Regions from separate parts of the Streptomyces sp. CA-288835 genome, predicted to be linked through region 3. Evidence: riboswitches for the same ligand, from Rfam matches in the RefSeq annotation. Region 3 holds a riboswitch; each other region holds the start of a gene.
What was found. Region 3 has a riboswitch for cyclic di-AMP ahead of ACQEVY_RS27660 (transglycosylase SLT domain-containing protein). Riboswitches for the same ligand answer to the same signal wherever they lie in the genome.
Positions count from the first base shown of each region.

Region 1 (4,949 bases), 3.4 Mb from region 3:
CGAGCTCGTGCAGGGCGCGGGCGGTTCGCTCAACGGCACCACCAGTTTCGAGCGCACCAACTATTTCGAGACCATGCCCACGCACCAGCTGGAGCTCGCCCTCTGGCTGGAGGCCGACCGCATGGGCTCGCTGCTCACCGCGCTCGACGACGAGTCGATGGAGAACCAGCGCGACGTCGTCAAGAACGAGCGCCGCCAGCGCTACGACAACGTCCCCTATGGCACCGCTTTCGAGAAGCTGACCGCCCTCGCGTACCCGGAGGGCCACCCGTATCACCACACCCCCATCGGGTCGATGGCCGACCTGGACGCGGCCACCCTGGAGGACGCCCGCGCGTTCTTCCGCACCTACTACGCGCCCAACAACGCCGTTCTGTCGATCGTCGGCGACATCGACCCGGAGGCGACGCTCGCCTGGGTCGAGAAGTACTTCGGCTCCATCCCGGGGCACGACGGCAAGCCCGCCCCGCGTGACGGCTCCCTGCCGGACATCATCGGCGAGCAGCTGCGCGAGGTCGTCGAGGAGGAGGTCCCGGCTCGCGCGCTGATGGCCGCCTACCGGCTCCCGGAGGACGGCACGCGCGCGTGCGACGCGGCCGACCTCGCCCTGACCGTCCTCGGCGGCGGCGAGTCGTCCCGCCTCTACAACCGGCTCGTACGCCGCGACCGTACGGCTGTGGCGGCCGGTTTCGGTCTGCTGCGCCTGGCCGGAGCGCCCTCCCTGGGCTGGCTCGACGTGAAGACCTCCGGTGACGTGGAGGTCCCCGTCATCGAGGCGGCCGTCGACGAGGAGCTCGCCCGGTTCGCCGAGGAGGGTCCCACGGCCGAGGAAATGGAGCGCGCCCAGGCCCAGTTGGAGCGCGAGTGGCTGGACCGGCTCGGTACGGTCGCAGGCCGCGCCGATGAACTCTGCCGGTACGCCGTGCTGTTCGGCGACCCGCAGCTCGCCCTGACCGCCGTACAGCGCGTGCTCGACGTCACGGCCGAGGAGGTCCAGGAGGCCGCCAAGGCCCGACTGCGCCCCGACAACCGCGCGGTGCTCGTGTACGAGCCGATCGCCACCGACGAGGAGACCGCCACCGACGAGGAGAGCGCCCAGTGACCGAGGCCACCGTGACCATCGACTTCCATCCCCAGCCCCAGGCCGGCGAGGCCAAGCCCTGGGCCTTCCCGGCGCCCGAGCGCGGTGCGCTCGACAACGGCCTGACGGTGCTGCGCTGCCACCGCCCCGGCCAGCAGGTCGTCGCCGTGGAAATCCTCCTGAACGCACCGCTGGAGGCCGAGCCGCAGGGCCTGGACGGTGTCGCCACGATCATGGCGCGTGCGTTCTCCGAAGGCACCGACAAGCACTCAGCCGAGGAGTTCGCCGCCGAACTGGAGCGCTGCGGCGCCACGTTGGACTCGCACGCCGACCACCCGGGCGTACGGCTGAGCCTCGAGGTCCCGGTATCGCGGCTCCCGAAGGCGCTCGGTCTGCTCGCCGACGCCCTCAGGGCGCCCGCTTTCGAGGACAGCGAGGTCGAACGGCTCGTCCGCAACCGGCTCGACGAGATCCCGCACGAGACCGCCAACCCGGCCCGCCGCGCCGCCAAGGAGCTCTCCAAGCAGCTCTTCCCGGCGACCTCGCGCATGTCGCGCCCGCGCCAGGGCACCGAGGAGACGGTCGCGGCCATCGACTCGGCGGCGGTACGCGCCTTCTACGAGAAGCATGTACGCCCCGCCACGGCCACCGCGGTCGTCGTGGGCGACCTCACCGGTGTCGACCTCGACGGACTGCTCGGTGACACGCTCGGCGCCTGGACCGGCTCGCCGGCCGAAGCGCGTCCCGTGCCTCCGGTGACCGCCGACGACACCGGCCGCGTGGTCATCGTCGACCGCCCAGGAGCCGTGCAGACGCAGCTGCTCATCGGCCGCGTCGGCGCCGACCGGCACGACCGTGTGTGGCCCGCCCAGGTGCTCGGCACGTACTGCCTCGGCGGCACCCTCACCTCGCGTCTCGACCGCGTCCTGCGCGAGGAAAAGGGCTACACCTACGGTGTGCGGGCGTTCGGCCAGGTGCTGCGCTCCGCCCCGGACGGTACGGGCGTCGCGATGCTCGCCATCAGCGGCTCGGTGGACACCCCGAACACCGGCCCGGCGCTGGACGACCTCTGGAAGGTGCTGCGTACGCTCGCGGCCGAGGGTCTGACGGACGCCGAGCGCGATATCGCCGTACAGAACCTGGTGGGTGTGGCGCCGCTCAAGTACGAGACCGCGGCCGCCGTCGCCGGCACGCTCGCCGACCAGGTCGAGCAGCACCTGCCGGACGACTTCCAGGCGACCCTGTACCGCCAACTCGCCGCGACGGGCACCGTGGAGGCCACCGCGGCCGCCGTGAGCGCCTTCCCGGTGGACCGTCTGGTGACCGTCCTCGTCGGGGACGCCGCCCAGATCGAGGAGCCCGTCAAGGCCCTCGGAATCGGTGAAGTGAGCGTGGTCCCGGCCGAGTAGAGCCGCCGCACATCCCAGGGACCCTGGAGGCTGATGAGCCTCCAGGGTCCCTCTTTGTCCAAATTGATTGGATTGGTTGCGAGTTGGTATGGAGGTTGTGTGTCTGGCCTGTGGCGTGCGCTACAAAAGCCGTCATCCGTTTGTTATTTGAGAGATGACCCGCTTAGCGTCAGTCCGGCTGTCCGTCAGGCACTGCGCCGCACCCGCGGCACCGGACAGTCATCGCCGAGTCCCCGTACGGCGCGAGCCAGGGGAGCCGGGGACCCATCGCAGTCCCTGGGGTGAATCGGGCGCCCTCCAGGAGGGGGCCCGTAGGAGACCTTCCTGCTCCGAACCCGTCAGCTAACCCGGTAGGCGAGAAGGAAGGAAAGGACAAGCCACTTCATGGCGTTCACCCGCGCCACCGGGAAGCACCGTCGCCCGAGCCGTACGAAGCGCACGTCCTCGAGGACCGTTGGCGTAGCGACACTCGCCACCACCGGTGTCATCGGCACTCTGGCCGCCCCGGCGTTCGCCGGCCCGTCCACTGCCAAGCAGACAGGGCTGACCCAGGCCGTCACCATGGGCGACTCGGTCGCCGACCAGATCGACGCCCAGGCCCACGCCCAACGGCAGGCCGCCGAGGAGGCCGCCGCCCGTCAGGCAGCGGAAGAGGCCGCCAAGAAGCGGGCCGCCGAGCAGAAGGCCCGCGCCGAGGCGAAGGCCAAGGCGGAGCGTGCGGCCGAGGAGCGCGCCGCCCGTGAGGCCGAGCGCAAGCGCCTGCTCAACTCCTTCGTCTCGCCGATCAGCGACTCGTACGTCTCGACCGGCTACAAGGCCGGCGGCTCCGTCTGGTCGTCGGGCAGCCACACCGGCGTCGACTTCCACGCCGCCAGCGGCACGACCGTCCGCTCCGTGGGCGCCGGCACCGTCGTCGAGGCCGGCTTCGAGGGCTCGTACGGCAACCAGGTCGTCATCAAGATGAACGACGGGACGTACACGCAGTACGCCCACATGTCGTCCCTCTCCGTCTCCGTCGGCCAGAGCGTCACCCCGGGCCAGCAGATAGGCCTCTCCGGGGCGACCGGCAACGTCACCGGAGCGCACCTGCACTTCGAGGCGCGTACGTCCCAGGAGTACGGCTCGGACATGGACCCCGTCGCCTACCTCCGCTCGCACGGCGTGAACCTCTGACGACTCACCGCACCCTTCCCGAGGGCCCCGGCTCGCCGAGCCGGGGCTTTCGTGCGTCTTGACCGGACGTCTGCCTGTTCTGCGCGACTATGTGTCCAAAAAAACGCCATGGATTCCGGCCCGCCATCGGAATTTCCCGCACTCTGCAATAGAGTCACCGAACGAGCGTCAATCGACCGCGTTTCGCGGGGATTAAGGCGGAGGTCCGGTCATGCGTATTCCCGCGCACTCGGTATGCACGGCGATCCGTGACGACATCGTGGCGGGTGTCTACGAACGCGGCAGCCGGCTCACCGAGGAACTCCTCGCGCGTCGCTACGGCGTCTCGCGGGTCCCCGTGCGGGAGGCGCTGCGCACGCTGGAGGCAGAGGGCTTCGTCGTCACCCGCAGGCATGCGGGCGCGTGCGTCGCGGAACCCACCGAGCAGGAGGCCGCGGACCTGCTGGAGATGCGCATGCTCCTGGAGCCGCTGGGCGCCGCGCGCGCCGCACAGCGGCGTACGGAGGCGCACCTCAAGGTGCTGCGAGGCCTCGTCAGGCTGGGCCAGGAGCGGGCCAGGAAGGGCCAGGGCGAGGATCTGCGCTCGCTGGGCGGCTGGTTCCACGAGACGCTCGCACAGGCCTCCGGCAGCCCCGCGCTGACCTCGATGCTCACCCAGCTGCGGCACAAGATCGCCTGGATGTACGCGGTCGAGGCGCCGGCCCATCCCGCCGAGTCCTGGTCGGAGCACGGCGGCATCGTGGACGCCGTCGCGCGCGGCGACAGCGAGCGGGCCCGGGCGATCACGGCCTTGCACACCGAGCGGGCGACGGCCGCGCACCGGCTGCGCTTTCCCGGGCACGGTGATCGCGTGGAGCGTGTGAGGACTTCGCAACACCCCGTAAACACGGCGAGCCTGCGGCATTAACAGTGGCGCCGTATACAAAGGGGGAGTAATTCGCGGGGGATTATTTCTGCTGCCCGCAACCTGGAATTGCAAAGGGCCCGCCCGGTATTTCGGGCGAGCCCTTTTGGTGCGCGTGCGGGACGGCGTCTTTTGAACGCGACCCTTGAGTCACACAGTTTCGGGCAGCTCTTCGAGCCCTTCCGAAACCAGCTTGGCCAAGCGGTCGAGCGCGGCGTCCGCGCCCTCGGCGTCGGAGGCCAGGACGATCTCCTCGCCGCCCTTGGCGCCCAGGCCGAGCACCGCGAGCATGGACGCGGCGTTGACGGGGTTGCCGTCCGCCTTGGAGATCGTCACAGGGACGCCGGCGGCCGTGGCCGCGCGGACGAAGATGGAGGCGGGG
Region 1 covers NZ_JBNJMW010000001.1:2,672,656-2,677,604, reverse strand. The annotation lists gene ACQEVY_RS12130 (M16 family metallopeptidase) at 1-1,102, shown strand, start outside; gene ACQEVY_RS12125 (M16 family metallopeptidase) at 1,099-2,490, shown strand; cyclic di-AMP (ydaO/yuaA leader) riboswitch at 2,704-2,861, shown strand; gene ACQEVY_RS12120 (M23 family metallopeptidase) at 2,875-3,663, shown strand; gene ACQEVY_RS12115 (GntR family transcriptional regulator) at 3,875-4,570, shown strand; gene ACQEVY_RS12110 (HPr family phosphocarrier protein) at 4,718-4,949, opposite strand, start outside.
Region 1: it holds a riboswitch for cyclic di-AMP, as region 3 does, so the genes downstream of both, ACQEVY_RS12120 (M23 family metallopeptidase) here and ACQEVY_RS27660 (transglycosylase SLT domain-containing protein) in region 3, are expected to answer to the same signal.

Region 2 (4,949 bases), 4.6 Mb from region 3:
CCCCGAAGCCGCCGCCCAATCCACGGCACCAGATACTCCCGAGCCCAGTGAATGTCATCCCGCCGCACCTCAAGCGCCCCCCGAGGCGGCAACGGCGGCCAAGGCTGCTCAGGATCCGCAGGCACCGCCAGCCCCAGCACCTGCCCCGCGCGCAGCGCAACCCGCGTGTGCCCCTCCGGCGACAGATGCAGCCGATCACCGTCCCAGGCCCGCCGATCCTGAATGGTCTTCAGCGACCAAAGGTCAAGCACAGGACACCCGTACCGATCAGCAATCGCCCGCACATGCCCGTTATACGTAGCGATCTTGCCGCGCAAGTGCCTGAGCACCGGCACACCCCGAGTATCGAAGCCGGTTGTCACCAGCACCGTCCCGACAGCCGACGCGAGTTCGGCAACGGCACCCTCAAAGCGAGCAGCGACCTCGTCGGGATCGGTCCCCGGCCGAAGGATGTCGTTACCACCCGCGGAAAGGGAAACGAGGTCCGGCGCCAACTCGATGGCCCGCGAAAGCTGGTCCTCGACGATCTGGTCGAGCAACTTCCCGCGCACGGCAAGGTTCGTGTAGTCGAAGTCGCCCTCAGCGCGCCGGTCGGCGAGCAGTACCGCGAACCGGTCGGCCCAGCCGACGAACGCCCCGTCGGGCCCGGGGTCGCCGACGCCCTCGGTGAAACTGTCCCCCACCGCCACGTACGACCCGATCACTGATCTGCTGTCATTCTTCGAATCGTCTGCCACATCGAGCCATGATTCACCTTTCGATGTGAGCTACGCGACCGTAGGAAAGGGTTGACGGACGGTGAGATAAGCCACGCGTAAAGTCCCGGTCAACTCGGAATACAGAGCTCCCACACCCGGAAGTCCGTGATCCGGAAATGGCTCCATACGGTCCGGAACGCGAAGTGCCCGCTCGTGTACGGCTCCGGGTCGGCGTAGTCGAAGACGAGCCGCCCGTTGTTCCACCACTGGACGGTCGAGCCGTGCGAGACGATCCGGACGCGGTGGGGCCGGTTCGCCACGAGCAAGGGCTCGGTGTAGTCGTAGATCAGCGGCCGGACGCCCGCCTGGCCCACGTAACGGCGCAGCCGCGTGGTCGAGTTGTAGTTGGCGCCGTAGCCCGAGTAGTACGTCTTGAGGTAGTCGTACTCGTCGAGGGCGCCGCCGCGTTGGGTGGCGAAGAGGTCGTCCGGGGAGCGGACGTCGACGGCGTTCCAGAAGTTGTTGAGGTCCGACACCCGGTCGTTGACACCGCCCGCGGAGACCGGTGTGGCCGTGTACTCGATGACGTACGGCCCGGCGATCTTCCGCTTGAACCAGACCGTGGCGCCGCTCGGCACCTCGATCTCCATGACCCCGCCGGACGCGGTGACCCTGCCGCCCTCCTGCAACTCCGTTGCCCACTGCCCCAGTCCGTGCCGGAAGTCGTCGCGGGCGATGAGCCGTCCCCGGCGGTGGCCCGCCGACGCGCTCGAGGCATGCGCACTCGCTGTGTGCGCGGGGGCCACGGCCGCGAGGGCGGCACCGGCCGCCAGGGCTCCGAAGGCTCTGCGGGTCGTCATGGAGCGTCTCCTCGGCTGGCGTCAGGGCGGGACAGAAAGCGCTTGCCCGGAGATCTTGACGGCAGCCCGCCACCTCTGTCGACCCCGCGAACAAGCCGAAGGCCGGACCCGGGGATCAGGGGTCCGGCCTTCGGCGTGAGAGGGAGACGCGATCCGCCCGCGGCGGCGCTCAGGTGGCGTCAGGCGGAGACGCCGTGCGAGCGCAGGAACGCCATCGGGTCCACGTCCGAGCCGTAGTCCGGCGTGGTGCGGATCTCGAAGTGCAGGTGCGGGCCGGTGACGTTGCCGGTCGCGCCGGAGAGACCGATCTGCTGACCGGCGGTCACGGACTGCCCCTGTGAGACGGAAAGGGACGAAAGGTGGGCGTACTGGGCGTAGTGGCCGTCGTTGAGCTGGATGACGACCTGGTTGCCGTACGCGCCGCCCCAGCCGGCGGAGACGACAGTGCCCGCACCCACAGCCTTGAGCGACGTGCCGGTCGCGGCGGCGAAGTCGACGCCGGTGTGGTAGCCGCTGGACCACATGCCGCCCGACATCCGGTACGGCGTGCTGACGGTCGCGCCGTCGACCGGCATGGTGAAGCCACTCGAACTGCTGGGCGCCTCGGCGGCCTTGGCGGGCTCGGCCTTCTTCGCGGGTGCCTGGGGGGCCGCGGCCGTCTTGGGGGCCGCGGCCGCCTGGGGAGCCTTGGCCTCGTTGGCGCCGGAAGGCGCGGCGGCCTTCTTGCCGATCGTCAGCTTCTGGCCCGGGTGGATGAGCCCGGGGTCACTGCCGACGACCTGGCGGTTGTCGGCGTAGAGCTTCTTCCAGCCACCGCTGACATTCTGGGCGTTGGCGATCTTCGAGAGAGAATCGCCCGTCTTTACTTCGTACGTCCTGGTCGCGGCCTTCTTCTGAGCGGCGACCGGAGCGGACTCAACGGCCTTCTGGGAAACAGTTTCGGCCTTGTCGGAAACAGACGCGTTCGCGCTCTGCGGAGTCGCGGCCTGTGCGCCGGCGGCTCCCAGCAAAGGAAGTGCGAGAGCGGCGCCGCCTGTTGAGGCAACGGCGATCGAGCGGGTGAAACGCGCGGACTTCGGGCGGCGGTGCTTACCCTTCGCGGGCATGGCGAATTCCTCTCCGGCGCCTGCGAGGTGAGCTGTCGGGTGCGAGCTGGAGATGCCCGGCCGCGCTTTCGCGCAGCTTTACCCCAAGCCTGTTCCGGAGACCGGATCAGGCGTTGTACCTGTGGGTCCCCCGCTCCTGCCGTGTACGGATCGGTGTGCGGATTCCAGGCGGCGGCAGGATTAGGCGTCCGCCTGGATTGGTCGTGAACGTAAGCGAATAAGACGCGCAGGGACAAGCTTTGGGTTGCCTATGTGCCCCATTCTCTTGATCCTTGACCGAAATCGCCGTCACGCTCCGTGAATCACCGCTCTCCGGCTTTGCTGAAATCCCCTGTAAACGCGCTTGAATTACGTGAACATGGCGACAGCGGACCGTCACGAATATGACGCTGCTCACGCATCACGGATTCAGGAGTGCCCATTCCAGAGCGAGTTGGAATGAAGGCACTCCAATACGGACACAACTCTCAGATGCGACGCAGACGGAAAACTGCCGCATCAAGGTCCCCGCGCAGGCCGGTCCGAAGTCCGTGATGCAACAACACGGCACCTTTGTACACTTCGCCCGTTTCGAGGCATTCGTACGTCGCCACCGGGTCGAGCCCCCGCAGCCGTACGGGCGCCACGGGCTCGCCGTAACGCTGAGCCTGGAGCCAGGCAAGGACGACGACCTGGTCCTCATGGACGTACTGCACGGCGCTCAGCCCGCCCTCCGGTGCCCGCAGTCGGTAGAGGCCGCCACGCTGCACCACGGGCCGGATCTCCTTGTAGAGCGCCACCCAGTCCCGCGCCTCGGCGAGTTCCTCGTCACTCCACTCGGTCAGGTCACCACCGACCCCGAGCACTCCGGCCATGGAGCTCACAAAGCGGAAGCGCAGCGAACTCACGCGCCCGTTGAGCTGCTTGTTGGGGCTGTCGGTGACCCAGGCGGCCATGGCCCGCGCCGGGTGGATCTGACTGAAACCGTGCTGGATGGCGAGCCGGTCGAGCGGGTCGGTGTTGTCCGAGGTCCACACCTGGTCCGTACGCGCCATGACACCGAGGTCGATCCGGCCGCCACCACCGGAGCAGGACTCGAAGGCGACACCGGGGTGCGCGGCCCGCAGCCGGTCCAACAGGCCGTACAGGGCGTGCACATGGTCGACCCACAGCCGCTGCGGGTACGCCTCCCCGGGCCAGCCGGCGTCCGTGAAGCAGCGGTTGAAGTCCCACTTCACGTAGTCGATCGGAGCACTGGAGAGCAGCCCGTGAAGCTGCTCCCACAGGTACTCCTGGACGTCCTCGCGCGCGACGTTCAGTACGAGCTGATTACGCAGCTCTGTCTTCTTTCGTCCTGGTTGGTACTGAATCCATTCGGGATGCGCTCGATACAACTCACTGTCCGCATTGACCATTTCCGGCTCGACCCAGATCCCGAACTGCATGCCCAGGGCGTGCACGTCGTCGGCGAGGGGCTTGAGCCCGGCCGGGAAGCGGTCGGGGTTGGGCGTCCAGTCCCCGAGCCCGGCCCGGTCGCTGGTCCGCTTCCCGAACCAGCCGTCGTCGACCACGAACAGTTCCACGCCCATCGCCGCGGCCCGCCGGGCGAGCGCCCGCTGCTGTTCCTCGGAGATGTCGAACTCCGTGGCCTCCCAGGAGTTGTAGAGCACCGGCCGGTCCTGGTCCGCGTCCGGGATCACATACGCCCGCTGGTACGCGTGCCAGGCCCGGCTCGCCCCGCCGAAGCCGCCATCGCTCCACAGCCCCGCGAAGACCGGGGTGACAAAGCTCTCGCCCGGCTCCAGCCGCACCAGGCCGGATTCGTCGTACCCGGCGCCGCCGGTGATCTGCACGCGCGCGTCCGGGAGTTGGGCCACGGCGATCCGCCAGGAGCCGGACCAAGCGAGCGCGCACCCGTACACCTCGCCGTGCTCCTCGGTCGCCGCGCCCTCGACGTCCAGCGCGACCCACGGCAGATGCTGGTGCCCGGTGTGACCGCGCCGGCTGCCGATGACCTTCTCGCCGTACGTGAGGTCTGTTCGTACGAGCTGGGATTCGGCCGCCCAGCGCCCGTGCAGCTGCGACAGCCGCCAGCCCTCGCGCTCCGGCAGCGTCCAGGTCGCGGAGTCGGCGCGCAGGACCTCCAGGGCGGGCCCTTCGTTGGCGAGGGTCACCCAGCGCTCGACGACGTCGCTGGCGGGGCGCATCCGGTAGTGCAGCGTGATGCCGAGCCCGGAGTCGGAGAACCGCAGCCGCAGTTCGACCCCGTCCGATTCATCGGATTCATCCACTTCGTACGCCTCAAA
Region 2 covers NZ_JBNJMW010000001.1:1,503,330-1,508,278, forward strand. The annotation lists gene ACQEVY_RS06895 (SGNH/GDSL hydrolase family protein) at 1-704, opposite strand, end outside; gene ACQEVY_RS06900 (DUF6250 domain-containing protein) at 827-1,558, opposite strand; gene ACQEVY_RS06905 (M23 family metallopeptidase) at 1,738-2,664, opposite strand; cyclic di-AMP (ydaO/yuaA leader) riboswitch at 2,667-2,830, opposite strand; gene ACQEVY_RS06910 (alpha-galactosidase) at 3,132-4,949, opposite strand, start outside.
Region 2: it holds a riboswitch for cyclic di-AMP, as region 3 does, so the genes downstream of both, ACQEVY_RS06905 (M23 family metallopeptidase) here and ACQEVY_RS27660 (transglycosylase SLT domain-containing protein) in region 3, are expected to answer to the same signal.

Region 3 (4,949 bases):
TCCGGCCGAGGCGGCCTCCGGTGGCGAGATGGCCACGGGCGAGAGCGCCGAGGGCAAGGTCGAGGAAGAGGACGGCAAGGTCACGTACGACATCACCGCCATGAAGGTGGACGTCGGCACCGAGGCCGAGGCTCAGGAACTGGTGCAGGACAAGGCGGAGGCCAAGGGCATGGTGCTCGCGGTCGCGCACCTCAAGTTCACGCACAAGGGCGGCCCGGCCCTGACGTCCGACTCCGACGCGGCCGACGGCACCAGCATCTGGGCGGACGGCAAGCGGGGCACCCTGCTCATCGGCGCCGCCGACGACGCGCCCGGCTGCGAGGACCCGTACGACGTCGAGAGCTGGAAGACGGGCGAGAGCCACACCTTCTGCGACTCGTACCTGATCCCGGCGAACGCCAAGGAGATGGAGGTCCGCTGGGCGGAGGAGGACGGGGAGCCGTTCATCTGGAAGTTCCCCGGCCAGTAGGGCAGTTGCTTCCACCGGCAGCCATCGATAAGGAAAGGAAGAGGAATGAAGAGATCCGCTGCCCTGACCGCCGGCGCCCTCTCCATAGCCGTACTCACCGGCCTGACCGCCTGCGGAGGCGGTGACTCGGAGACGGACGCGGCGGCGGACAAGCCCAAACCTGAGGCCTCGGCCACCCCTTCGAAGGGGCCGAACCCGGCTGATCGCCTGGCGAAGCTCATGGTCACCCAGGCCGAGATAGGCGGTGACTACGAAGTCGCGAAGGCAGACCTGGACCCGGAGTACGCCTTCGCCAAGTCTCAGGACGAGGTCACCCTCGACAAAGAGGTCTGCGCCCCACTGGCGTACGCGATGAACCAGCTCCCGCTGGGCGAACCGCAGGCCTTCCTCACCCATTTCGCGTCGATCAACCCGCTCACCAAACCGTCCAACTACATAACGCTCAACGCCTACGAGGAGGAGGGCAAGGCGGAGTCCGCCATGGCCGGCCTCTCCAAGGCGGTGGACTCCTGCGGCGCCGGCTTCACGGCCAAGGCGAACGGCAACAGCGGCAAGCACGACACCGTCACCGCGGAGAAGACCGATGCGGCAGGCGACGAATCCCTCGCCTTCAAGTCCACGATGACGTTCAGGGGGGTCACGCATACGGTGCACGGCGCGGCCGTACGCAGCGCCGACGTCGTCGCCGTCTACTTCTCAGTGAACGGCTCGGCCATCTCCAAGGGCTACCCCAGCGACACGAAGATCCCGGCGATGATCCTGAAGAAGCAGAACGCGAAGCTCGGTTGACGGGTGTGCGTCGGCCCGGGTACCTGGTACCCGGGCCGGTGTTCTGCTCAGGCCCGATACGGGCCCCGATCCCTCTTGATAAGGGCCGTTCTTAATAAGGGCCGTTGACGTTGTCGATCGAGCCGTATCGGTCGGCGGCGTAGTTGCAGGCGGCCACGATGTTGGCGACCGGGTCGAAGGGGTCCGTCGACGTGCCGGGCACGTGGTAGGCGCTGAAGGTCGGGTCGATGGTCTGCAGGAGGCCCTTGGACGGGGTGCCGGCCGCGGCGTTGGAGTCCCAGTTGTTGATGGCCTGCGGATTCCCGGACGACTCGCGCATGACGTTGCGGTGGATGCCGTCGTACGAGCCCGGAATCCCGTGCTGGGCCATGATGTCCAGGGCTTCCTTGATCCAGCCGTCGAGGTCGTTCGAGTACGTCTTCGCGGCGGCTTGCGTGGCAGCGGCGGGCGCCGCGGACTTGGCGGCCGCCGGGCTCGCGGCCGCCTTCTTCGTACCGACCGTCAGCGTGAGACCCGGCTTGATCATCGACGGGTTGTTCCCGATGACCGCACGGTTGGCCTTGTACAGCCCCTGCCAACCGCCGCTCGTGCCATGCTTCTTGGCGATCTTGGTCAAGGTGTCGCCCTTGGCCACCTTGTGCGTGACGAGCTCTACCTGCGGAGCGGCGGCTTGCGCGACCTGCGTGACCTGCCCCGACGGCTGGGCGGCGTGGGCACCGCTCACCGCCACGAACGGGAGCGCGAGCGCGACGCCACCCGTTCCTACGGGGACGAAGGCGCGGGCGATGCGGCTGACTCTCGTACGGCGGTGCTTACCTCGTGCGGGCATGACGAATTCCTCTCCGGCGCCTGCGAGGTGAGCTGTCGGGTTCGGGCGGGAGCTGCCCGGCCGCGCGGGGAGCGCGACTTCACCCCAAGCCGTTCCGGTTGCCCGGATCGGCGACTTACCTGGGTCCCCCGCTCCTGCCGTAGCGCGTGGACGAATGGGGTTCCGGAGCGGCGGCAGGATTAGGCGTTCCGTCCGGATCGAGACGTGAACGTATGCGAGAGCACACACCCGAAACAAGCCTCGAAATCCCGGTGCGCCCCTTATGAACTCGCTAAAACGAGGGGCAAATCGCCCGATTATTCCGGAACGCGACTCTCAACTTACGTTCTGCAAAGCAGAAGTTGTCGAGGTGCGCCTTCAACGCCCATTCCATCCGCACGTGACCCATTTCACGCGATCAAGTACCACTAAGACTGAACAAAGCGGCAATGTAGGCAACTCGGGCATTGCGCGTTCCTGGGGGCGGTCCGGGGCGGGGCTTGCAGAACCCCTTGCCGGTCGGCCCCTAGGCACGTTGACAGGCGACTGCCGCCATGCTGCGATGAGGCGCTTCCCAGCCGGACCTGCGGACCTGCGCCGCGTCGCATGCCGCTCAGGCACCGGATCGACGGCCACCTGACCGGGCGACGCCCGAAAGCAGAGCGAGGACCCATGCCGCAGCGCGCCGCGACCATCGTCGGCGGCGGAATCGGCGGCCTCGCGGCGGCCATCGCCCTGCACCGCCGGGGCTGGCGCGTCGAAGTCCTGGAACGTGCCCCGGAGTTCACCGAGATCGGCGCCGGCATCTCGCTGTGGCCGAACGCGCTGCACGCGCTTGAGGTGCTCGGCCTGGCCGACGACGTACGGGCACTCGGCGCCGTCGAGGCCGCAGGTGGCGTACGGGACCGCCGGGGCCGCTGGCTGTCCCGTACGGACAACGCGGAGCTGGCGCGCCGCTTCGGCCAACCCCTCGTGGTCCTGCACCGCGCGGACCTGTTGCGGGTGCTCACCGAGGCACTGCCCGCCGACAGCCTGCGGTCGAGCAGCGAGGTGTCCGCGGTCCGCGACGACGGCCACGGTCTGGTCGTCGATCACCGCGGGGGCACAGGGGGCGGGTCCCGGCCCGACGTCGTGGTCGGCGCCGACGGGCTGCGCAGTGCGGTCCGCCGCACCTTGTGGCCTCACGCGGCCGGCCCCAGGTACGCCGGTTACCCGGCCTGGCGCATGGTCACCGAGCCCTTCGCCGAGCCGCCCTCCGAGGGCGCGGCGATCTGGGGCCGTGGAGAGAGGTTCGGCTACACGGCGCTGCCGGGCGGGCGGATGTACTGCTTCGCGACGGCGTCGCTGCCGGAGGGAGCGGCCTCCGGCTCGTCCTCGCCCTCGCTCTCGTCCTCGTCCGAGCACGCCGAACTGCTGCGCCGGTTCGGGTCGTGGCCAGATCCCGTGCCCGCCCTGCTGGCCGCCGTCCCCACGGAGGCGGTGCTCCGGCACGACCTGTACGAGCTTCCGCCGCTGCCCACCTTCGTACGCGGCCGGGTCGCGCTGCTGGGCGACGCGGCCCATGCCATGACCCCCAACCTGGGCCAGGGCGCATGCCAGGCGCTGGAGGATGCGGTCACCCTCGCCCACTGCCTCGACGGCACCCCGGACGTTGGCGCCGCACTCCGCTCGTACGACCTGCTGCGCCGCCCGCGAACCCAGGCAATCACGCGCCGCTCCGCCCGCCTCGGCGCAGTCGGCCAGTTGGCGTGGCCGCCCGCGGTGCTGCTGCGCGACACGGCCGCCCGGCTGACGCCGACGCGGGCGACGCTGCGTTCGATGACGCCGGTGCTCGGCTGGACGGCGCCCGCTGACCCGGCGACCGCGACGAAGAGCGAGAGCAAGAACAAGGGCGAGAGCGAGAGCAAGGGCGACTGATGCCGGACTGGACGTATCACCCGCTGCGCGGCGCGGCCGCCGCTGTCCTCGGCCGTCGCCGTTCGCAGCGCACCGCACTGCGGCTGCTGGCCTCGATCGGCTCCCGTCCCGCCGGCGCACGGCTGATCGCCCGGGGGTTCGGCCACCGCCACCCGCCTGAGCGCCTCGCCGGTGAGATCGCCGGCGTACCCGTGACCGTCCGCCTCGGCATAACCGTCCCGCCCTCGCTCGCCCGCGACACGGTACGGGCCATGCCCCCGCTCGGGGCCGGCGTCGTCGAGGTGTCACCTGTCTCGGCGGCCGATGTGGAGACCGTACGGAAGGCCGCTGCCGGCCGCTCGATCCCGCTGGTCGTCCGCACCGGCGATCCGGAGACCGAGGCCGCCCTCAAGCCGTACGTCGACGGGTTCACGAGCGGCGACGACCCGGACGGCGTCCATGTGTCCGACCCGTACGGTGACAGGTTCACCAGCGGCGACGACCCGCACTTGGTCTACGTGTCCGACCCGTCGGTCACCGCCGCGGCCGCCGCGCTCGAGGAGCCGGGCGCCGTCGTGTTGGCCCGGCCCGAGGTGCTGGTCGAGGCCGGACCCGGCTGGTTCGCACGGGTCACCGAGGCGGCCACGCCCACCGCGCCCCCTCCGCGGCTACGGGACGTCGGCCGCGATCCGCGCCGCTGGCCCGCCTGGTGGTGGGCGCTGCTCGTCGGGCTCGGTATGACGGGCGCCGGACTCGGCGCCGCGGCGATCACACTCGGGCCGGTACTGCTCTGGTACGACCGCGACTACCTCGGCATGACGGTGCATCAACTGCACGCCGCCAACCACCACCTCGTCCACTTCCTCCAGCACGACCGGATCACCATGGCCGGCACGATGGCATCGATCGGCGCCCTCTACACCGGCCTCGCCGTGGGCGGCATCCGACGCGGCTGGCCCTGGGCCCGCGAGGTGTACCTGCTCTCGG
Region 3 covers NZ_JBNJMW010000001.1:6,061,555-6,066,503, reverse strand. The annotation lists gene ACQEVY_RS27670 (hypothetical protein) at 1-469, shown strand, start outside; gene ACQEVY_RS27665 (hypothetical protein) at 515-1,258, shown strand; gene ACQEVY_RS27660 (transglycosylase SLT domain-containing protein) at 1,350-2,087, opposite strand; cyclic di-AMP (ydaO/yuaA leader) riboswitch at 2,092-2,242, opposite strand; gene ACQEVY_RS27655 (FAD-dependent monooxygenase) at 2,739-3,983, shown strand; gene ACQEVY_RS27650 (hypothetical protein) at 3,983-4,949, shown strand, end outside.